Regions from separate parts of the Marinobacter sp. MBR-99 genome, predicted to be linked through region 1. Evidence: predicted binding sites of a transcription regulator. Region 1 holds the regulator's gene; each other region holds the start of a gene.
The links. Region 1 encodes LexA, which represses DNA repair genes until DNA is damaged. Its sites were predicted from a motif close to CTGTNTNNNNANACAG; they were not measured.

Region 1 (8,016 bases):
GAGCCGGCGATGTTTGCCGAAGGTCTGGCTGGTGAACTGGAAGCCAGCCTGCAGTTTGCCGGCACCGTGGATGATCCCACCGCCGAGCTTGTCCTGGTTGGCCGCGGATTGAGCTGGCAGGATCTGTTGCAGATTGAGGCCGTGGATCTTGATGCCAGTCTGGCCAAAGGCGGTGTGCTGGATGCAGCGCTGGAGATCAATGAGATTCGTGCTGCCGACCAACAGCTGGAGAGCGTATCCCTTCGCCTTGAAGGTACCCGGGATGAGCATCAGCTAACAGTCAATGCCAGCCACAGTGAGGCGACCCTGCTTGCCGTATTCGCCGGCGCCCTGGGTGAGAGCCTTGATGCCTGGCAGGGTGCCCTGAACCGTGGTGAAATCGACATACCCGGCCCGGGCCAGACATGGCAGTTGGAGGCACCGGCGGGCATTGCCTATACCGAAGCAGGTAGTCTGAGCCTCGGTGCTCACTGCTGGCGCTGGCAGGAGAGTTCGGTATGCGCTGAAGACCAACAATTATTGCCGGATGCTGACATCGCCTTCCAGATTCGTCAGTTTCCGACGACGGCCCTTGCGCCGCTGCTGCCTGATACCTTCCGATGGAGCGCCCACCTGAATGCCGACGTGGATCTTTCACTGACCGACGCAGGGCCGGATGGCAGAATCACACTCGATGCCGGCGAGGGAACCTTTGAGTTTCTGGTGCTGGATGACTGGGAGACCCTGAGTTATGAGCGCCTGACCGTCGATGCCCGTCTTCAGCCCAGCATAGCTGAGTTGTCGGTTGCCCTTCGGGGGCCGGAGCTGGGCGATTTTAATGCCGAGCTGGCGGTGGACCCGATGGCCGAAGAGCGACCGGTACAGGGCCGTTTCAGCTTGAGTTCACTGGATCTGGCTTTTGCTTCGGCGTTTGCCGGGGTGGAAGAGATTGGTGGTCAGGTTAATGGCCAGGGGGAAATTACCGGCCCATTGTTGAGCCCCATGATTCATGGCGAGCTGGCCCTCACGAATGGTCGTTTTTACGATCCAGGCTTGCCACTGCCCCTGAACGACGTGGTTCTGGTGCTCGAGTTCCTGGGGGACTCCGCCGATATCAGTGGCCGCTGGAACAGTAATGACCGCAGTAGCGGGCAGCTTTCGGGGATGATCAATTGGCAGCAGGAACCGGAGATTGAGCTGTCGATTGTTGGCGACAGGCTGCCGGTGAATTTCGAACCCTATGCCCGGGTTGAAGTGGGGCCAGACCTCACCATTGCTTTCCGCAGTGGTGAACTCTCGGTATCGGGACGGGTGGAAGTGCCCCGTGGTGAGATCGAGATCAAGGGGCTTCCGGAGTCAGCGGTTTCTATCTCCGAAGATGAGGTGATTGTTGGAGTTGAAACCGAGGAGCCGACCATCCGGCGTATGGTGATGGACGTGACCGTGGTGGTCGGCGAAGACCAGGTGACGTTCAATGCCTTCGGTGTGACCGGCAATCTCGAAGGTACCCTGCGGATCGGTAACGATATGGATACCCGTGGTGCCCTTCAGTTAGTGAATGGTCAGTATCAGGCGTTTGGGCAGGATCTGGAACTTCGGCGCGCACGAATTCTGTTTGTTGGTGCCCTGACAGAACCTTATCTGGACATTGAAGCAGTGCGCAGGGTGGACACGGTTGTTGCCGGCATTCGGCTCAGTGGGCCGGTAAACGCTCCTGAAACCGAGGTGTTCTCCGAACCTTCCATGCCCCAGAGTGATGCGCTGTCGTACATCATTCTTGGCCGCCCGCCACAGGGCCGTGGCGACGATGGCCAGATGGCCCAGGCGGCACTGTCGCTGGGGTTGACCCAGGCAAGCCGTCTAACCCAGGGGATTGGTGACGAGTTGGGTATTCGCAACCTCACCCTGGAAACCGCGGGTTCCGGGGATGAGGCCTCGGTTGTGGCCAGCGGATACATTACCGATGAACTGAGCCTGAGGTACGGCGTCGGGATATTCGAGCCGATCACCACCGTCGCATTGCGTTATGATCTGGGTCGATATTTCTATCTGGAGGCGGCCAGTGGCCTGGCTGCCTCTCTGGATATCTTCTATACCCGGGATTTCTGATTGACCACTTTCAATCCAGATGAAAGGTGGCGTTGACGCTGGCCTGGATTTCCCGGGGGGCGATGCTGGAAACGGTGTCGCTGGCGGTTCTCGCTTCAGACATCATCATTGGCATCGGGCGGTGCCCGCCATTGATGTTGATGGTTTTCACCTCGCCACAGGTTTTGCCCAACTGTTCCGCCACGAAGGCACACCGGCTGCGGGCATCCGCAATGGCCCTGGCGAGTGCTTGGCGTTGCAGGCGCTCCTCGTCTGAATGGAAGAACTGGTGTTCGCTCAGATGGTATTGCAGGCCAACCTTATGAGCCTGTTCCAGCAGCGGGTTCAGTAGCTCGAGATTCTTGATGGAAAAGCTGACGGTCTGGCTTGCCACCGCCATTCGCTCAGGGGTTTGCCCGCGTTCCTGAACCGGAAGCATTCGGGTGTAAAGGTTAACGTTGGCATCTGAATAGTCCGAAAGTTGATCCCGCATATCCCCAATGGCCTTGCGCCATTGCTCCATGGTTTCCGTGAGCCGCTCGGACGCCCGTTCCGGCAAATTGTGTTCGGCACTGGCGGTAAATTGCAGGCGGGCACTATCGGGCGCGTAGCGAACACTGCCCTCGCCACTCAGGCTCACTTCGCCGGCGGAAACGGCCAGTGGTGCCAATGAAGCCACGAACACCGTTGCGGCCAGTGCTTTGGTGTATTTTTTCATGATCAGTCTCCTTGTTGGCCAAAGGCCATATCTTGGCTTTGCAGCCGCTCCAGTTTCCGAGCCCGGGCGGCATGCACAAAGTGGCTGAAAATCCGCCGGTGGCCGGTGTGATACAGCAGGTATTCCGGATGCCATTGAACGCCCATCAACCACTGTTGCCCGGTATTTTCGATGGCCTGTACGAACAGGTCATTATCCAGTGCCGTTACCCTGAGGTTTCGGCCCAACTGTTTTATGGCCTGGCTGTGAATACGATTCGCGCCAATCAGGGTGCTGTGCATCAGCCCGCCTATCCGGCTATCCTCAACCAGCTGCACCGTTTGAAGGGGTAACAGCAGTGGGCGGTGGCGGGTTTTTATTCGCAGCGGAGTTACGTTCTGGCACAAAGACCCGCCATGGAAGACGTTGATAAACTGGGCGCCTCGGCATATGCCCAGCACTGGAATGTCTATTTCCTCGGCTTGCTGGAGCAGTTTGAAGTCGGTTTCGTCGCGCTTCAGATCGTATCTTGCAGTCACTTGTGGCTGTTGGCCATAACGGCTCGGGTGCACGTGAGTGCCGCCAGAAAGCACAAGGCCATCGAGCAGGGAGACATCCGTATGCGATCCGGGGCGAATGTAGTGTGTGTGGGCACCATGCAGCCGCAGGCCCAGATGGATCAGTCTGTGGGCAGTACTGCGCCGGGCCGGGCCGCTGATGCCAATGGTAATACCGGGAGATTCGGGTGCCTCTGAATGGTCAGACATAACCGTGCTGTTTCAGCCAATGGTCTGTGGTCTCACGCCAGGAGTGGGTGAGGTTGCGAAAGCTGAATGTCTGCGCCTTACGAAACAGTTCCCTGAGTTCCTTCAGATGCTCCGGGTTGTTTGCGATCTGCTCCAGCACCACCCAGTCATTCCAGACCGTAGAAAAATGCCACCGGGGGTTGTCGATGTCGCAATCCGGTAACCGGTAGTGAAGTGTTGGCCGGCTTTTGATGCGCGGATCGTTTACATAGTCACTAAGAAGCTCTGAATCCAGGTGTGCAAACAGCGGTAAAAGGTCCAGGGCTTTGTTTCGGGTCGGGTTGAAGTGCAGGTAGTCTTTCATTAACGAGGCCTGGTCGGGCGCATAGTCTTCTGCCATCAGCTTGTCCGTGTAACGGCTGCTCCAGGGCTCGATATAGGTGGTGAATTTACGGCTTATGTCGAGCTGATGCCGGGATTTGAGCCAGTCATACAGGGCAGCAAAGGCTTGCAGGTATCTGACGATGGTGGACGGCTCCAGGTCCGGGAGCTCGGGATTGAGTTGCAGTCCAAAGGCAAAATAGATGGCCTCCCGGCTGCCTTCAGCCCCCAGTTCCCTGAGCTCATCAACCAGGTGTTCAATGAGCTCTACCCGGGTAAAAGCCAGCGGTGGCCCGACGATCTCGAGAGGAACAATTCTTTCTGCGGCAAAGTCGATGACGTCCATGGCATGGTTGCTCAGATCACGGATGGACTGAGGCAGCCGTTCGTCATCCAGGTCCAGGTCTTTGATCGGATCGGAGTCCAGCTCAATAGTGAAGGTGCCAGCTTTTGTCTCGAGTTTTGTTACATAGCGGGAGGCGAGCTCGGGTATACCTTCGAGTAAACGGGAGGCATGGTCAACCAGCTCATCGTAGCTAAGCCCCGAGAGTTCGATCTCAACACCGACCTTTCTCTCGTCACCCTGATGATTGCGTAGTTGTTCCGGCATCTTGCACCGATCGTTCGAGTTCATGGGCTATTGGCATCCTTTTCGGCGGTCGGAGTTTTACCTTAACACAGGGATTTGCAGGCTCTGGACACCTGACATAAAAATAACCTTAAGGCTTTACACTGGATAAAACACTGTATATAGTCAAATCACTGTATATAAAACCAGGAAGTTTTGATCGGAGTAACTGCATGAAGCTGACCGCAAGACAGTCCCAGGTGCTGGATATTATCCGGCGGTATGTTGATGAAACCGGATACCCGCCAACCCGGGCAGAAATTGCCGCCGAGCTTGGCTTCAGGTCAGCGAATGCTGCCGAAGAACATTTGCGTGCACTGGCCCGGAAGGGCGCCATCGAGATGGTGCCCGGTGCAAGTCGTGGAATTCGACTGCCGGAAGTTGAGCCGGACCCGGGGTTGCCGGTGATAGGCCAGGTGGCTGCGGGTAGCCCAATCCTCGCTCAGGAACATATTGAAGATCACTGTTCATTACTGCCTGATTTCTTCTCGCCCTCTGCAGACTATTTGCTGCGCGTTCGAGGTATGAGCATGAAGGATATAGGCATTCTGGACGGCGATCTGCTGGCCGTTCACAGCACTCAGGATGTGCACAATGGCCAGGTTGTTGTGGCGCGCGTGGGCGAGGAAGTGACAGTAAAACGGTTTCGTCGCGAGGGCTCCAAAGTATGGCTGATCGCAGAAAATGAAGAATTTGCGCCCATCGAAATAGATCTGACGGAACAGGAGTTGTTTATTGAGGGTCTCGGCGTCGGTGTGATCCGTCGATCAGATCTGCACTAACCATCAGACACGCGTAATGCAGGTAGGTGAGTAATGGAACAGTTGAGCTTCACTCAGAACATGGCATTCCAGCCGGCGGCCGTTATCCCGGCCCGCGCGGTGTCTACAGGAAAAACGCGGGCTGAGGCTGTTTACTCGTCGTCGGAAGTCAGTCCGGGTACCAGGGATTTTGGCGGTAACGTGACAGAAATTATTCTTCCGGAAGGTCAGGTAGAGAACGTCCAGTTGCTGTTGCCCATGCTTACCCAGCTAAATCAGGAAAAGCGCTGGTTGGCCCTGATTGATCCGCCACAGTCCCTGGTTGGAAAGTGGCAGAAGATGCACGGCATTGTCGCCAGTGAGTTGCTGGTATTGCGGTCAACAAACGATTATTCCGCCCAACAACTGGCAGAGCGTGCGTTGAGCGCCGGTACCTGTCATGCGGTGGTGCTTTGGACTAACAAGCTCGGACGGTCAGCCTTTGAGTCCCTTCAAAAGGCTTCAGCGCAAGGAAGCAGCCACGGTGTGGTGCTGCGTCATCGGTAAAGTGGATTAGTGGAGGGTGTACTGAGGCTGGGATTCGGTCAGATCGTTGTCGTCATCGTCCCAGTCGATGTCGTGGGCGATGTTGCCAGCGGCCTCAATTCCAGCCGCGATCATGGCCTTGGCTACGCTCATGTCGCGGTCTTCCATCATTTCCCTGGCCTCCTGCGAGAAGGAAATGCGCACCAACGGCGCTGCGTCGTCATCAATGCGGCGCAAGGCGTAGTCGCCATTGGCAAGTTGTACGATTTCAAAAAACGATGGTGACATTCGTTCAACCTTTGTCTTGGTGTATTCGATTCGGTGCGGGAATTTAGCCAACAGGGTGGGGCTACCACTCGCTGTGTTGTTCCTCAAGCCGTTTGGCCAGTTCAGTCATGGCCGCCAGAGTCTTTCTGAGTGTTGCGGCGGAACGGTCCGGGCCCTGTTCGACGGAAACCGCAATGATATTCTCTTCCGTAACATTCTTGCGTGTGGTCGGAGGCTGGCTCAAAGCTGATTCAACCTGGTCAAGATGGTTCCACCAGCTTCCTGATGTCTCCGCCAGTTCTCTTAAAAGCCGGGTCTCGTGTACCTCGTAAGGAAACAGCGCTTCCAGTTCCGTCAGTGTCTGTGGTTTTTCGGCTTTATGCTGATGGTATCGGGCAATCATGACCAGCAGCGTTTGCCTTGCCCGCAGCAGGAGCTCGGCGGAGCCCTGAGACAGCGCTTCCGTTTCCGCAGCGGAGCGCTTGGTGTCCGACTCAAGCCTGGCGAGTAAGGTGTTGGCCAGAAAAAGCTTTTGGGCTACCAGTGAGTACCATTGTGATGCCATCTACCACCCGCACTACGTGAGCGTTCAAGAGTCCAATAAGAACAACCGTCAGAGTCTATCATTTTTGCGCGCTAATTTCTCCTCCCCTGGGCTCCCCGGAATAGCTGCATTTCACAAGAAACTACAAACAATCACTTGAAACGGTCGTTTGAAACTGGCAAAAAGGCGCACAGATTGAACAAGCTTTGATCGTCTTGTGGTCCATTATTGGAGGTAATGAGGATGCGGAACCGGATAATTGCTGCTATTGCAGCGGCGGTATTGGGGTGTTCAGGTCCTGTCTTGGCAAAGGTGTCGCCGGCCGAGGCCGAGCGTTTGAAGAATGATCTCACACCAGTGGGTGCAGAACGGGCGGGTAACGAGTCTGGCACTATTCCGGCGTGGACTGGCGGGTTGACTTCACCCCCGACCAATTGGCGCGAAGGCACCGTAGAGATTAATCCGTTCCCGGAAGACGAAGCGCTGTACGTTATTACCCGTGACAATCTGGACCAGTACCGGGACATACTGTCGGACGGCCACATTCAGATGTTGGAGCAGTATGGCCCGGAATTTTTCATGCCGGTGTACCAGACCCGCCGAACAGCAGCGTTCCCCGAGCATGTCTACGAGAAGTTTTACCAGAACGCTCTGACAGCTGAACTCCTGGATAACGGTAACGGTGTTCGAGACACCATCATGACCAGTCCGTTCCCCATTCCACAGAACGGTCTGGAAGCGATCTGGAACCATATTCTCCGGTACCGGGGTGAGGAACTGTCGTTCCGCAGTGCATCGGCTACGCCGCAGCGGGACGGCTCATTCAACCCTGTCGTCAACCAGTACGATTATTTCTTTGCATACAGTCGCCCCGGCGCTGAGCTGGAAGACATCGATAACAAGATTTTCTACCTGAAAACCGAAACCGTCGCGCCGTCCAGCCTGGCTGGCACCATTACCCTGGTGCATGAAACCCTTGACCAGGTTCGCTCACCGCGGCTGGCATGGCGTTACGATTCCGGTTCCCGCCGTTTGCGCCGGTCCCCGAATCTGGCCTATGAGACGGACCTGCCGAACTCTTCGTCTCTGCGTTCAGTCGACCAGAAGGACATGTACAACGGTGCCCCCAACCAGTACGACTGGGAACTTAAAGGCAAGCGTGAACTGATCGTTCCCTACAACGCCTACAAACTGCACGATGAAAGTGTTCGGCCAAATGACGTGATCCGGCCGAACCACATCAATCAGGACCTGACCCGATATGAGCTTCACCGGGTGTGGGTGGTCGAGGCCAAGCGACGCACCGGCATCAGCCACATCTATGATCGCCGTGTTTACTACATTGATGAGGACAGCTGGCAGATTCTGGCCACGGAAGAATATAACGAGGCTGGTGAACT
Region 2 (8,016 bases), on a different contig from region 1:
AGCACGGCTATGAGATTGTTGACCACAGCCTGATCCTCTACGTTAAGCCATTGGGCTCTTCCAAGAAGTAAATCAAAAAAGGGGCCAGCAAGGGCCGGCCCCGAAAGCTCTCCGAATCGAGAGGGGGATTCAGTGGTGGGTAGCCTGCCCCTTGACGAACATCTCCCGGGCGTGAGCAATCGTGTGCTCTGTCATGTCCACGCCGCCTAGCATTCTTGCCACTTCGCTGATTCTTCCCTGGTCATCCAGCGTTTCAATGCGTGAAAAAGTCGCGTCCTGTTCGGTGAATTTGCTGACGAACAGGTGCTGGTGACACTGGGCCGCCACCTGCGGCAAATGGGTAACACACAGCACCTGCCCGTTGTTGCCCAGAGACCGGAGCAAACGCCCAACCACCTCGGCTGTGCCGCCACCAATACCCACGTCTACTTCATCAAACACCAGTGTGGGTGTAGTGGAGGTCTGGGCGACCACTACCTGAATGGCAAGACTGATGCGGGACAATTCGCCGCCGGAGGCAACTTTGGCCAAGGGGCGTGCGGGTTGCCCCGGGTTGGCGCTGACCAGGAATTCGACGTCTTCCATGCCGTGGGGGGCTGGTTCGTCGTTATTGTTGTGGCCCAGCTTGGTAACAAACTGAACTGATGGCATGCTGAGCTGTGCAAGCTCCTGAGCAATTCGCTGATCCAGTTCCGCCGCCGCATGCTCACGCTTGGCTGTTAGCTGCCCGGCCAGTTCATCAAACTGTTTACGCAGAACCTGTTGCTCGGCCTCGAGCTGTTCCAGGCTGCCTTCGCCGCCGTCCAGTTCTGCCAGTTCGCTGCTAAGTCGCTGGTGCAGTTCCGGCAGTTCTTCTGGTGTGATTCGGTGCTTGCGAGCCATCTGATAAATCGCGCTGAGACGCTCCTCCACCTCGGCCAGTCTGGCTGGATCAGCCTCATAATCTTCAACAAAACGACGAAGATCGTCACCGGCTTCGGCGATCTGGATCTGTGCTTCGGTAAGCATCTGGATGGTGTCAGCCAGTGCCGGCACATCCACTGGGAGTTGCTCTAGTTGCTGAAGTGCCTGACGCACCAGATCGGCGGCACTGGTTTCGTCCTCAGTGCACAGCAGGGCAGCCTGATGACTGCTGTGCAATACAGTATCAGCCTGGCTCAGTTGAGCCTGTTCTTGCTCAAGGTCTTCCTGCTCGCTGTCGCCCAGACCAAGGCGGTCCAGCTCTTCCACCTGATATCGGAGCAGTTGCAGTTTTGCTTCGGCTTCGTCGGCGTTCTGCCGCCGCTGTTCAAGTTTTTGGCTGGTTTTATGCCAGGTTTTCCAGGCATCCCGGGTTTGCTCTGCCAGGTCTTCGGCGCCGGAGAATTCGTCCAGCAGTTTCCGGTGGGTGTCTTTTTGCAGCAGTGACTGATGTTGGTGCTGGCTGTGAATGTCCATCAGCAGGCTGCCCAGATCCTTGAGCTGGGAGAGTGGGCAGGGCTGGCCATTAATAAACGCTTTTGAACGACCATCCTTGCTGATGGTCCGGCGCAGGATGCAGTCGTCTTTGTCATCCAGTTCGTGTTCTTCCAGCCATTGCCGGGCAATCGGAATACGTGAGATGTCGAAGCTCGCGGTGATATCGGCTCGCTTTGCGCCGTGGCGCACGGCACCGGCATCTGCTCGGCCGCCCATGGCCAGGCTGAGCGCATCCAGAACAATGGATTTGCCGGCGCCGGTTTCACCGGTCAGGGCCGTCATGCCTTTGCTGAAATGCAGGTCGACCCGTTCAGCAATGGCGTAGTTGGCGACGATAAGTTGTGTGAGCATGCCGATAACCTCCGCTCAGGATTGGAGACTCTCTGAAGAATGTCGAATCACTGTTGATCTATACAGTTGCTGTGAATATATACAGGGTTTTTCCTGTTTGCAAACAATCGAATCGTGAAAATCTGAAAGAATGCATCGTTTGAGGTTGAAACCTGAGGGCCGGGCCCCATATTCGTTCGCAAAGTCGTATTTTCCTGCCTGTGCAAGGCGGGGCTCATTTAGCCGCAGGCCCTCGGGCCCAGGGAAAGTCATCAGGAGTTGTCATGAGTGCTGACGATAAGCGCAACGAACAGGTAGACGAGCTGAACGAGGCAGCAAACGCTGCAGAAGAGCAGGGCGAGGCAGAAACCGCCGGTGCCGAAGAAGGTTCCGAGCTGGAATTGCTGAAGGCACAGCTGCAGGAATATCAGGATCAGGCGCTGAGAGCCCAGGCTGAAATGCAGAATGTGCGTCGTCGTGCCGAGATTGATGTGGAAAAGGCCCACAAGTTCGCTCTGGAAAAGTTTGTGAAAGAGCTTCTCCCGGTGGCGGACAGCCTTGAGAAGGCGGTGGAAAGTACAGAAGGTCATGAAAATGCCGGTGAGCTGGTTGGCTCTATCCGCGAAGGCGTGGAAATGACTTTGAGCCTGTTCATGAACGGCCTCAAGAAATTCGGTGTTGAGCAGGTAAACCCGGTGGGTGAGCCGTTCGATCCGCAGCAGCATGAAGCGATGTCGATGGTGCCCGCGCCAGATGCCGAGCCGAACAGTGTGGTTGCCGTGGTGCAGAAGGGGTACCTGTTGAATGGTCGTGTTGTGCGGCCGGCCATGGTGGTTGTGGCCAAGGCCGAAGATGCGCCAAAAATCGATGAGCAGGCTTGAAAAGGCGAATAAAGCGCCAATATAGCGATTAAACAGCGACAGCCAGGGCAAACCTCCCTGGGACAGCATTCAGAAAGATTTGGAGTGATTCGATGAGCAAGATTATTGGTATCGACCTGGGAACCACCAACTCCTGTGTGGCCATCATGGATGGCGACAAGGTAAAGGTTATTGAAAACGCTGAGGGTGATCGTACTACTCCCTCCATCATTGCGTACACCGACGATAACGAGACCCTGGTTGGCCAGTCCGCCAAACGCCAGGCGGTTACCAACCCCCACAACACCCTTTACGCCATCAAGCGTCTGATCGGTCGTCGTTTTGAGGACGACGTGGTTCAGAAAGACATCAAAATGGTGCCCTACAAGATCACCAAGGCCGACAATGGCGACGCCTGGGTAGAAGTGAAGGGCCAGAAGATGGCGCCGCCCCAGATCTCTGCAGAAGTTCTGAAGAAAATGAAAAAGACTGCAGAAGATTACCTGGGCGAGAAGGTAACTGAAGCCGTTATCACCGTGCCGGCCTACTTCAATGACAGTCAGCGCCAAGCCACCAAAGACGCGGGCAAGATCGCCGGTCTGGAAGTGAAACGTATCATCAACGAGCCGACCGCGGCCGCCCTGGCCTATGGCCTGGACAAGAAGAGCGGTGACCGCACAGTTGCTGTATACGATCTGGGTGGTGGTACTTTCGACCTCTCCATCATTGAAATTGCGGATGTCGACGGTGAGCATCAGTTCGAGGTTCTGGCCACCAACGGTGACACCTTCCTGGGCGGTGAAGACTTCGACCTGAAAGTCATCGAATACCTGGCAGATCAATTCAAGAAAGACAGTGGCATCGACCTGCGCGGCGATTCCCTGGCCATGCAGCGCCTGAAGGAAGCCGGTGAGAAAGCGAAGATCGAGCTGTCCAGCAGCCAGCAGACAGACGTGAACCTGCCGTACATCACCGCAGATGCGTCTGGTCCCAAGCACATGAACGTGAAGCTGACCCGTGCCAAGCTTGAAAGCCTGGTGGAAGACCTGGTTAATCGCAGCCTGGAGCCCTGTAAAGTAGCGCTGCAGGATGCCGGCATGAAAGCCTCTGAAATCGACGAGGTTATCCTGGTGGGTGGTCAGACCCGTATGCCGCTGGTGCAGGAAAAGGTAAAAGAGTTCTTCGGCAAAGAAGCCCGTAAAGATGTGAACCCAGACGAAGCAGTCGCCATGGGTGCTGCTATCCAGGCGGCCGTTCTTTCTGGTGATGTGAAAGACGTGCTGCTGCTGGACGTCACCCCGCTGACCCTGGGTATCGAAACCATGGGTGGCGTGGCAACTCCGCTGATCGACAAGAACACCACCATCCCGACCAAGAAGTCGCAGACCTTCTCGACAGCGGATGACAACCAGACTGCGGTCACCATTCACGTGGTTCAAGGTGAGCGCAAGCAGGCTGCCCAGAACAAGTCGCTGGGCCGTTTCGACCTGGCTGACATCCCGCCGGCCGCTCGCGGTGTGCCGCAGATCGAAGTGACCTTCGACATCGATGCCAATGGTATCCTGAACGTGTCTGCCAAAGACAAGGCGACCGGTAAAGAGCAGTCCATCGTGATCAAGGCCTCTTCTGGTCTGAACGACGATGAGATTGAGAAGATGGTACGCGATGCCGAGGCCAACGCCGAGGAAGATCGCAAGTTCGAAGAGCTGGTTCAGGCCCGTAACCAGGGTGATGCCATGGTTCACGCCGTGCGCAAGACCCTGACCGAGGCTGGCGATAAGGTTTCTGACAGCGAGAAAGAGTCTATCGAGGCGGCCATCAAGGATCTGGAAGAAGCGCTGACCGGCTCTGATAAGGAAGCCATCGAAGCCAAGACTCAGAAACTGACCGAAGTGTCTTCCGAGCTGGCACAGAAGATGTACGCGGATCAGGCAGATCAGGCGCAGCAGGCTGGCGGGCAGGAAGGTGCCCAGTCCCAGGCGGCTGACGATGCGGTGGACGCCGAGTTCGAAGAAGTCAAAGACGACGACAAGAAGTAAATCCTAAGTACATCAGGTAGTTGGAAAACGCGGGGGTAAGCCCCGCGTTTTCCGCGTTATAGCAACAGGGTTTTAAGCATGGCCAAGCGCGATTATTACGAAGTACTCGGGGTCTCCCGGGACGCGGACGAGAAGGACATAAAGCGGGCTTACCGAAAGCTTGCGATGAAATACCATCCGGACCGTAACCCGGACGACAAAGACGCCGAGAACAAGTTCAAGGAGGCCAGCGAAGCCTACGAAATTCTTGCCGATGGCAGCAAGCGTGCGGCCTACGACCAGTTTGGTCATGCCGGCGTGGATGGCCAGGCCGGCGGTGGCTTTGGCGGCGGTGGAGCCAGTTTTTCCGATATCTTCGGCGATGTCTTTGGTGACATCTTCGGTGGCGGGGGCCGGGGCCGCAATACCCGCGGTGCGGATCTGCGCTACACCCTGGAAATCGACCTGGAAGAAGCCGTCAAAGGCAAAACCGTCAAGATCAATATCCCTGGCCACAAAGAGTGTGAAACCTGCGATGGCAGCGGCGCCGAAAAAGGCTCCCGCCCGGAAACCTGTGGAACCTGCCAGGGGATGGGGCAGGTTCGCATGCAGCAGGGTTTCTTCACCGTGCAGCAGGCATGCCCGACCTGCCGGGGCTCCGGTCAGGTCATCAAGAATCCGTGTAAATCCTGTCATGGCCAGGGTCGCGTAAGACAGGAGAAGACCCTGTCGGTCAAAGTGCCCCCTGGTGTGGATACCGGCGATCGCATTCGTCTCTCAGGTGAGGGCGAAATGGGCGTTGATGGTGGGCCGCCTGGTGACCTGTATGTGCAGATTGCCGTGCGCGAGCACTCCATTTTCACCCGTGATGGCCGCAATCTATACTGCGAAGTGCCAATCAGCATCGTGGATGCAGCCCTGGGCGGTGAGCTGGAAGTGCCGACCCTGGATGGCCGGGTCAAACTCAAGATTCCACCGGAAACCCAGACCGGCAAACTCTTCCGCCTGCGCAACAAGGGGGTTAGCCCCGTTCGCGGTGGCCCTGCAGGCGATTTGCTGTGCCGCGTGATGGTGGAAACGCCAGTCAACCTGACCAAGCGCCAGAAAGAGCTGCTGGAAGAGTTCCAGGAAACCCTGAGCGGCAACAACGGCACCCACCATGCTCCGAAGAAAACCTCCTGGTTTGAGGGTGTGAAAAGTTTCTTCGACGAAATGAAATTCTGAGGGCATAACAGATGCGGGTAGCAATCATCGGCGCCGCCGGGCGCATGGGCAAAGTACTGATCGAAGCCGTAGACGGCACCGAAGGCCTCGAGCTCGGCGCCGCCATCGTTGAGCCAGGCAGCAGCCTGATTGGCGCCGACGCCGGCGAAATGACCGGCATCGGCAAAACCGGCATTAAAATGGCTGGCAGCCTCGAAGACGTTAAAAACGACTTCGACGTCCTGGTGGACTTCACCTTCCCGGACCTAACCCTGGAAAATGCAAAGTTCTGCAGCGCCAACGGCAAAATGATCGTCATCGGCACCACCGGCATGACCGACGCCGAAAAAGAACAGCTGGCGCTGGCAGCAGAATCCACCCCAGTGGTCTTCGCCCCCAACATGAGTGTTGGCGTTAACGTCGTCCTTAACCTGCTGCGCACCGCCGCGGCTGCGTTGGGTGACGACTACGACGTAGAAATCATCGAAGCCCACCACCGCCACAAGAAAGACGCTCCCTCTGGCACCGCCCTGCGCATGGGCGAAGTCGTAGCTGACGCCCTCGGCCGTGACCTTAAAGAATGCGCCGTCTACGGCCGCGAAGGTTTCACCGGCGAACGCACCCGAAAGGAAATCGGCTTCGAAACCATCCGCGCTGGCGACGTGGTGGGCGACCACACCGTTCTGTTCGCCACCGAAGGCGAGCGCATCGAAATCACCCACAAGGCCAGCAGCCGGATGACCTTTGCCAAGGGGGCTATGCGGGCGGCCCTGTGGCTCGATGGTAAGGCGGCCGGTTTGTACGATATGCAGGATGTTTTGGGATTGAAAGGTTAATCCCGAACGACATACTCAGAGGCAAGTGGCGCAGATCTCCCTTCCGGGAATCTCGGAGGCCATGGATGGCCGGAGCGAAGCGCACAGGGAAGTGCTCGTAGCGTTTCCCGGAAGGGAGATCTGCGCCACTTGCCGGAGTCTGAGTCTGCATCCAGGCTGAATTGGCCGTGGACAAAAATCGCCAGAAATCTTACAATAAGGCGATTTGACTGCACCAAGCGTACCTTTGAAAAGTTTATAAGAAAGCGGGACCGGGTTTTTACCTTGTCTCGCTTTTTTGCAACCTGAATTTGCGCTTGCGTTCCTGTTCGTGACGAACTTACGCCACTCGATGAGGATACAAGCCTTGAGCACACCAGCAATCCTTGCACTCGCAGACGGAAGCCTCTTCTACGGCACCGCCATCGGCGCAGACGGAGAAACCAGCGGCGAGGTAGTCTTCAACACTGCCATGACCGGCTACCAGGAAATCCTGACCGACCCGTCCTACTCGCGCCAAATCGTCACCCTGACGTATCCCCACATTGGCAACACCGGTGTAAACGAAGAAGACGTAGAATCCGACCGCATCCACGCATCCGGCCTGATCATCCGCGATCTGCCCCTGGTCGCCAGCAGTTGGCGTAACCAGCAGAGCCTGGGCGAGTACCTGCGAAGCAACAACATTGTTGGCATTGCGGACATCGACACCCGCCGCCTGACCCGCATCCTGCGTGACAAAGGCTCCCAGAATGGTGCCATCATTGCTGGCGAGAACGCCACCGCCGAGCGCGCCCTGGAACTGGCGAAAGCCTTCCCGGGCCTCAAGGGCATGGATCTGGCCAAAGAAGTCACCAGCGAGAAAGCCTATCAGTGGAGCCAGACCGAGTGGGATATCACCGACGGTTACGGTGACCAGGCCGCCGCTAAATTCAAGGTTGTTGCCTGGGACTACGGAGTGAAGTTCAACATCCTGCGCATGCTCGCCGCCCGTGGCTGCGACATCACCGTAGTGCCTGCGCAAACCCCGGCTTCTGAAGTTCTGGCCATGAGTCCCGACGGCATCTTCCTGTCCAACGGCCCCGGCGACCCAGAGCCGTGCGACTACGCGATCAAGGCCATTCAGGAAGTCCTGGAAACCGAGATTCCGGTGTTTGGCATCTGCCTGGGGCACCAGTTGCTGGCGCTGGCCAGTGGCGCCAAAACCATGAAGATGGGGCACGGTCACCACGGTGCCAACCACCCGGTGCAGGACATAGCCAAAGGCACCGTGATGATTACCAGCCAGAATCACGGGTTTGCGGTAGACGAAGCAACCCTGCCGGCTAACGT
Region 3 (8,016 bases), 140 kb from region 1:
GTCGATTACTACACTTCCATGCCCGGACGGATTCCGGACACAACAAGTACAATACGCGTGATGGTCAACACAATGACGAATTATTCCGCAGATCGCCGCATCAAGGATCGTTTTTCGGCGTCATGTCTCAAGGTACAACTCCGTGAGAGGGCGTTCTTTGGTCGCGGAAAACAGCCGGTAGCGGTAACCTGCCTGGATCTCAACCGTTACGGTATGGCAGTGCTCTGCCCTCGGCCGATAGACTCTGGCGCTCGCCTGTTCCTCGATATTGAGGGCAAATACATCAGCGAGTCCCGCGTCGATGCCTGTGTGGTCTCGTGCCAGCCGTTTCAGACCGGTTATCGTCTCAGCCTTCAGTTCAGCTACTGTCTCGACAAAAAGGGCTATTCACGGGCAATGGATAATGCCTTGTCCCGGATTGAGGGTTTCTACAACCGTTTTGCCAGCTGATCAGATCAGGCCCGCATCCAGGCTGGCTGCCACATACATGCCCAGCTCCTGGCACTGCTCCTCGAATTCATCCGTGTAATCTCCCCTGCATAGCAAAGGCTCCTGTACCCGTTTCCAGCGAAGGCCGGTGGTGATGCTGTCGATGGCGCGGCGAGTGCCGGTGCCGTCGTGGCCGGCGCGGATGTAGTAGGTGAAGGGCAGGCCCTGGGTTTTCTCGAGGCAGGGGTAATAACTTCGGTCGAAGAAGTCTTTGAGGGCGCCAGACATGTAGCCGAGGTTTTCGGTGGTGCCGAGGATGATGGCGTCGCAGGCGAGGATGTCTTCGGGGCCGGCATCAAGTGGGGCTTTTACCACTACGTCCACGGATTCAATATCGGGGTGGCGGGCGCCGGTTTCTATGGCTTTCCGGAGTTTCAGGGTATTTGGGGATGGGGCGTGGGCTACTATTAACAACTGCTTTTTCATCGTCATAGTATTCCAACCTTATTCCTGCACCTAACTATCTTGCCAGGTCAGCACAGTGGGGAGCCTTTCCGGGAAACGCTACAAGCACATCCATGTGCGCTTCGCTCCGGCCATCCATGGCCTCCGAGATTCCCGGAAAGGCTCCCCACTGCGCCGCCCGCCCAACTTTGCAGAGGGCGGTCCGACAGAGAAGTGTTACAGCAACTCGCCGTTTGCTTCTACTGGCGCTTCTGCCGCTTCTTTCTTAACCGGCTTGGGCATCAGTTTGTCGCGAACCTTGGCTTCGATTTCGTTGGCGATGTCCAGGTTCTCTTCCAGGAACTTGCAGGCATTGGCTTTGCCCTGGCCGATTTTGTCGCCGTTGTAGGCGTACCAGGCGCCGGATTTGTCGACGAAGCCTTCTTTTACGCCCATATCCAGAACTTCGGCCATGTGGTAGATGCCCTTGCCGTACATGATCTGGAACTCGGCCTGTTTGAAGGGCGGAGATACCTTGTTCTTGACGACTTTTACGCGGGTTTCGTTACCGACCACTTCGTCGCCCTCTTTGACAGCACCGATGCGGCGGATGTCCAAGCGTACGGAGGAGTAGAACTTCAGGGCGTTACCGCCGGTGGTGGTTTCCGGGCTGCCGAACATGACGCCGATTTTCATCCGGATCTGGTTGATAAAGACCATCAGGCAGTTGGCGTGTTTGACGTTACCGGTCAGTTTACGCAGGGCCTGGGACATCAGGCGGGCCTGGAGTCCTACGTGGCTGTCGCCCATCTCGCCTTCGATTTCGGCTTTCGGTGTCAGTGCGGCAACGGAGTCGACGATGATCACGTCAATGGCGTTGGAGCGCACCAGCATGTCGGCGATTTCCAGGGCCTGTTCGCCGGTGTCTGGCTGGGACACCAGCAGGTCGTCTACGTTAACGCCCAGCTTTTCCGCGTAAATGGGGTCGAGCGCGTGCTCAGCGTCAATGAAGGCGCAGGTTTTTCCGGCCTTTTGGGCTTCCGCAATAACCTGCAGGGTCAGTGTGGTTTTACCGGAGCTTTCCGGGCCATAGATTTCGACGATCCGGCCGTAAGGCAGGCCACCAATACCCAGGGCTACGTCCAACCCCAGGGAACCAGTGGATACCGCAGGAATGGCTTCACGGGGCTGGTCGCCCATTTTCATCACGGCACCTTTGCCGAACTGGCGCTCAATCTGGCCGAGTGCTGCGCTGAGTGCTTTCTTGCGATTATCTTCCATTGGTACCTGACCCTCATTTGCCGGGGCCGCTGAGCCGCGATTGGGCCAACAGCAGCGAAATTCAAAGCGATGACACCGGAGGCATCCAGTGTTTTCCTGTATATTTGAACAGTATTAAAACATAAGCCTTCGCTGAGACCAACCCCTGCCCGGGTGAAAAACGTCACAGTGTTTTCAGAAACTCCGTAACCCCTTGCAGAACATACAAAACCGACTTGCGTCGCACCTGATCCCGGTCGCCGTCAAAGCACTGCATACTAGTTTCGATGCGGTCCGGGCCGGTGCCCCAGGCGAACCATACGGTGCCTACGGGCTTTTCATCACTGCCGCCATCTGGGCCGGCAATGCCGCTGATGGCCACAGCTATGTCAACGCCCGCAGCGCATATGGCACCGGCGACCATCTGGCGAACCACCGGCTCGCTCACCGCGCCATGTTCGGCGAGTACCGATTCTTCAACCCCCAGAATGGCCTGTTTCGCCTCATTGCTGTAGGTCACCAGCCCGGCCATCAGGTACGCAGACGACCCCGCCCGGTCAGTCAGTACTTTGGCCACCCAGCCGCCGGTGCAGCTTTCTGCAGTGGCGATGGTTTTTCCGTGCTCGGCGAGCCACTCGCCGAGCGTATTTCCAGCGCTCTCCAGTTGCTGATCAGAGGCCTGCATAACAATCTCCCTGTATCTGTTGCCAAACCCTTCGTTTCATCACGGGCATTATTTTCTTACAATCGCGACTTTCACCCAAAAGTACGATCAACCGGACAAATTCATGTCAGTAGCCCAAACCGATCTTTCCAAGCATACCCCCATGATGCAGCAGTATCTGAAGATCAAGCGGGAGCACCCGAACGAGCTGGTGTTCTATCGCATGGGCGATTTCTATGAGCTGTTCTACGACGACGCCAAGAAAGCAGCTGAGCTACTGGATATTACGCTGACGGCCCGCGGCCAGTCCGGGGGCAACCCCATCCCCATGGCCGGAGTGCCTTTCCATGCAGCTGAGGGCTACATTGCCCGCATGGTGCGCGCAGGTCAATCCATCGCCATTGCTGAGCAAATTGGCGACCCGGCCACCAGTAAGGGGCCGGTTGATCGCCAGGTGGTGCGCGTGGTTACACCCGGTACCCTGAGCGATGAAGCGTTTCTGGAAGACCGCCGCGATAACCTGTTGGTCGCAATTTTCAGCCATAAAGAGCAGTTCGGATTCGCATCGCTGGACATTTCCAGTGGTCGGTTTGCCGTCGCGGAACTTGAGAGCCTGGAAGCTCTTCAAGGGGAGCTCCAACGCCTTCGACCGGCGGAGATTCTGATCAGTGAGGACTTCCCTTACAGCGAAGTGCTGGAGGGCTTCACCGGGATTCGTCGCCAAGGCCCCTGGCTGTTTGAGATGGATTCCGCCCGGCGGGTAATCACTCAGCAGCTACAGGTCAAAGACCTGACCGGTTTCGGCTGCGAAGACCTGCACCTGGCAATCTGCGCGGCCGGCTGCCTTCTGCAGTACGCCCGGGAAACCCAGCGTACCGCCCTGCCCCACATCCGCAAACTGACCCGCGAGCGTCGGGAAGATGCGGTGATCCTGGATGCCGCCAGCCGCCGCAACCTGGAAATCGATACCAATCTGATGGGTGGCCAGCAGTACACCCTGGCCTGGGTCATGGACCGCACAGCCACGGCCATGGGAGCCCGTGAGCTGCGCCGCTGGTTGAACCGGCCGCTCAGGAATGTGGAGGTTGTGCGCCAGCGCCAGCAGGCGGTGTCGGCTTTGCTCGACGGCTTCCATTACGAGCCAATCCACGATCTGCTCAAGCAGGTGGGTGATATCGAGAGGATTCTGGCCCGAGTCGCGCTGCGTTCCGCCCGTCCCCGGGACCTCGCACGCCTGCGGGATGCGTTCCAGACCTTACCGGGGCTGCAGGAGGCCCTGAAGCCCGTAAACTCACATCACCTGGTGAAGCTGGCCACGGTAATTGGCGAATACCCGGAGCTGGCTGACCTGCTCGAGCGGGCGATTATCGAGAACCCGCCCGTGGTGATCCGGGATGGCGGTGTAATTCGCGAAGGCTTTGATGAGGAGTTGGACGAGCTACGCAACATCAGCGAGAACGCTGGCCAGTATCTGCTGGATGTGGAAACCCGCGAGCGCGAACGCACCGGCATTTCCACCCTGAAAGTGGGCTATAACCGGGTGCACGGTTACTACATCGAAATCAGCCGGGCCCAGTCAGACCAGGCGCCAGTGGACTACATCCGCCGCCAGACCCTGAAAAACGCCGAGCGGTTCATCACGCCGGAACTGAAAGAGTTTGAAGACAAGGCCCTGAGCGCCAAGAGCCGGGCCCTGGCCCGGGAAAAAGGCCTGTATGACGACGTACTGGAAACCGTCGCCGAGCAGTTGGCACCGCTGCAGGACGCCGCCCAGGCCCTGGCGGAACTGGATGTGCTCAGCAACTTTGCCGAGCGGGCCACCAGCCTGCGTTTCACCGCCCCGGAGTTCACCGAGCAGCCGGGTTTTGATGTGGAAGAGGGCCGCCACCCGGTGGTAGAGCAACTGCTGGACGAGCCCTTCGTACCGAACAACCTGCTGATGGACGCCAGGCGGCGCATGCTGGTGATCACCGGCCCGAACATGGGTGGTAAGTCCACCTACATGCGCCAGGCCGCGTTGATAGCCCTGCTCGCCTACACCGGCAGCTTTGTACCTGCTAACCGGGCGGTACTGGGGCCGGTAGACCGGATATTCACCCGCATGGGCTCTTCCGATGACATTGCCGGCGGCCGCTCCACCTTTATGGTGGAAATGACCGAAACCGCCAATATCCTGCACAATGCCACCGAGCACAGCCTTGTGCTGATGGATGAGGTGGGCCGTGGGACCAGTACTTTTGACGGCCTGTCGCTGGCCTGGGCCACGGCTGAGCACCTGGCCAGGGACATTCGCTGCTACACCCTGTTCGCCACCCACTACTTCGAACTGACCCAACTGGCGGATGACCTGGAACATGCGGTGAATGTTCACCTGACCGCCACCGAGCACGACGACTCCATCGTTTTCCTGCACAATGTGCACGATGGCCCGGCTAGCCAGAGTTATGGCCTGCAAGTGGCCAAACTGGCGGGCGTGCCCCAGGATGTGATTCGTAATGCCAAGGCGCAGCTAGCGCATCTGGAAGGCAGCGCCGGCCCGTCCAATGGAACGACAAGCGGTGCCGCTGCAACGCCATCACCAGCCCCCAAAACGGCTAAACAACCGGCTGCCGTGGAGTCGGTGTTTCAGGGCGATATGTTTGCCAGCGCGGAGCCGAGCGTTGTAGAGGACGCCTTGCAACAACTGGACATTGATGGGCTTTCACCACGGGATGCCCTCAATCAGCTCTATGAGCTGAAAGCTTTGCTGGCAAAATAACAGGAAACTGGGCCAAACTTGATCTGTGTAATAAGGTTATAGCAGCCCAACGCTTGCGGCTGCGGGGGGCGCTCCCTACAATATCGCGCACAAAATTATAGATGGGGCCGGAACATCAGGGCTCCTGATGAGACCGATTACTTTACGAACCAGGGATCTGACTATGGCGTTTATCGTTACTGATAACTGCATCAAGTGCAAATACACCGACTGCGTGGAAGTCTGCCCGGTGGACTGCTTCTACGAAGGCCCCAACTTTCTGGTAATTGACCCGGACGAGTGCATTGATTGCGCCCTGTGCGAGCCCGAGTGTCCGGCCGAGGCCATCTTCTCTGAGGACGAACTGCCGGCTGGGCAGGAGGCCTTCGTTGAGATTAACGCCGAACTGGCCGGCAAATGGCCGAATATTACCGAGAAGAAAGACCCTCTGCCAGATGCGGAAGAGTGGGACGGCAAGCCCAACAAACTTCAGTACCTGGAGCGCTGATCACCTCGGGCGATACCGCTGCAACACAAAGGCCGGACGATGTTACTCGTCCGGCCTTTTTGTTTGAGCCCGTGCATGGCAGGGCTCTGGGGCATGTATAAATCGGGACAGGCTAAACCAGCAGTTTCCTGGCTGCTGCAGAACCATAGAATGCTCCCAAGCGCCGGCGCACCAGCGCCTCCAGGTAGCCCTCCTCGGCTAACACTTCCACGATCGGCAGGGCCAGGGACTCAACTTCGGTAACAATAACCTCTCGCGTCACTCCCACATCCTGCAGAAGATCCATGACCGGGCGATCGCCATACTTGGCAAAAAGATGCTCCACCACGGCCCTGGCGCAGCCTTCGAAGTAGCCGGTTTTCCGGAAATTCAGCCAAAACTCGTAACCCAACACCACGAACTCCTGCAACTCCACGTCACCCAGCCCCTCTTTAAGCTCGGCGATGGTGCGGCCTTCCAGGGACACCCAGGCAGCCATCACGGTATCTCTCAGCTCATCATCAGACAGCGCCTTGTTCAGGAATTGCTCACTGCGAGCAATCAACCCCGGCAAACTGTCTGCCAGCCAGGCCTTGATGCGCCGTTCAAACGTCTCGTCCAACCCCGGCACCGCCTTGTTGGCCATTTTCTTGCCAAACTTCATCATCGAACCAACCCCAGGTACGGAGCGGGTGATCAGATTGTCTTCATAGAGGTAGTTGACCAGGCCGTGATATACCACGTTGGAAACCAGCTCCTGGTACACCGGATGGGCCATGATTTCTGCGATAATGCGCTCACGCTGGTGGCGTAGCTCCAGGGCTTCTTCGATAAAGCCACTGGCCTGATCGCGAGTGAGAATGTCGCCAAGGACTGTGTCAGACTGGACCGGCGCATTCATTACCTCGGTTGCCATTTCGGCAGCCAGCTCCGGGATGCCAGCATCCAACTCCATGTCCACGACGATACGCTGAATCACACCCATTATCTGGTCTGCACTAACCAGCCGGTTCAGGGTGACACTGTCCGCGTGATTAAGCAGTTCACCTACCTCGTTCTCGAGAAACTTTTTCAGCTTTGCTCCTTTCAGGGCAGACATTTCATGTTTGACGTGCGCTTCCAACAAGGTATCGGCAAGGCTTTGCTTTGTCATAAACCGGACATCCTTTTGACTGGGATCCTGAACGTTGTCAACGAGGCTAACACGAACTGGCCGGTTGCGGGTTCGCCGGAATTACCCCGGGAAGGGCGACGCGCGGCCAGTCGGGACCGACTGGCCAGGGGGCTACTGGAAATCGTTGAAGGTATGGGGCTCGGCGGCCAGAGCCAGGCAGATACTGCCCGGGCCTACATAGATGGCACTGGTAATGCCCATCTGTGACAGCAATAACTCCACCCCATTACTTTCGCAGGCATCACGCAGGCGGTTCAGGCCAGGCAGGTCTTCGATTTCCGTCCAGCTCAACCCGCAGGACAAGCTGACGTAAGGCGTTAATAAACCGGCTTCAACCCGGGCAACCGCGTAATTCATCACCTTCTCGACCGCCATATCAAAGCTGCGGGTTTTGACCACTGGCTTGCCCTCAGCGCCCTGCCCAAATATGACCGGAATGATATTCAGGGCCTTGCCCAGGAACGCCGCCAAAGCCGAAACGCTCTTGTCGCCACGGCGTCGGGCCCGCTCGCGGATATAGTGAAGATCTCTGGGGATCACACAGGTATAGATCTTGTCGGTAAACGTCTCGACCTCATGCCGAAGGGCATTCTTGGAAAGCTTTTGCTCAATCAGTTTCAGAGTATGGGCTGCCAGCAAACCCTGCCCGGCAAAGATCTGCTTACTGTCGATCACCCGCATGGAGAACTTGCCATCCCGGCCAGCGGCCTTACGGGCCTCCTCGTAATGAGCCATGACGGAGTTCATGGCTTCCGCGGCATTCTGGAAAATCTGGCTACGGCTTTTGGTGACGGTTTCGCAGATGGCCACATCGAACTCGG

Region 2: recN (DNA repair protein RecN) is a predicted target of LexA. The motif match lies at 1,879-1,894, and genes of this name have one in related genera.
Region 3: recA (recombinase RecA) is a predicted target of LexA. The motif match lies at 2,251-2,266, and genes of this name have one in related genera.

The regions. Positions count from the first base shown of each region.
Region 1 covers NZ_JBEPPY010000002.1:128,442-136,457, reverse strand. The annotation lists gene ABIE59_RS02440 (translocation/assembly module TamB domain-containing protein) at 1-2,088, shown strand, start outside; gene ABIE59_RS02435 (SIMPL domain-containing protein) at 2,099-2,785, opposite strand; gene ABIE59_RS02430 (gamma-glutamyl-gamma-aminobutyrate hydrolase family protein) at 2,788-3,531, opposite strand; gene ABIE59_RS02425 (amidoligase family protein) at 3,524-4,525, opposite strand; gene lexA (transcriptional repressor LexA) at 4,693-5,301, shown strand; gene ABIE59_RS02415 (cell division inhibitor SulA) at 5,335-5,826, shown strand; gene ABIE59_RS02410 (hypothetical protein) at 5,833-6,093, opposite strand; gene ABIE59_RS02405 (DUF6586 family protein) at 6,155-6,637, opposite strand; gene ABIE59_RS02400 (DUF1329 domain-containing protein) at 6,860-8,016, shown strand, end outside.
Region 2 covers NZ_JBEPPY010000008.1:74,828-82,843, forward strand. The annotation lists gene fur (ferric iron uptake transcriptional regulator) at 1-71, shown strand, start outside; gene recN (DNA repair protein RecN) at 130-1,809, opposite strand; gene grpE (nucleotide exchange factor GrpE) at 2,073-2,669, shown strand; gene dnaK (molecular chaperone DnaK) at 2,762-4,687, shown strand; gene dnaJ (molecular chaperone DnaJ) at 4,766-5,890, shown strand; gene dapB (4-hydroxy-tetrahydrodipicolinate reductase) at 5,902-6,705, shown strand; gene carA (glutamine-hydrolyzing carbamoyl-phosphate synthase small subunit) at 7,052-8,016, shown strand, end outside.
Region 3 covers NZ_JBEPPY010000002.1:270,137-278,152, forward strand. The annotation lists gene ABIE59_RS03035 (PilZ domain-containing protein) at 73-450, shown strand; gene ABIE59_RS03040 (flavodoxin family protein) at 451-921, opposite strand; gene recA (recombinase RecA) at 1,111-2,154, opposite strand; gene pncC (nicotinamide-nucleotide amidase) at 2,318-2,818, opposite strand; gene mutS (DNA mismatch repair protein MutS) at 2,922-5,555, shown strand; gene fdxA (ferredoxin FdxA) at 5,719-6,042, shown strand; gene ABIE59_RS03065 (hypothetical protein) at 6,155-7,174, opposite strand; gene ABIE59_RS03070 (DegV family protein) at 7,307-8,016, opposite strand, start outside.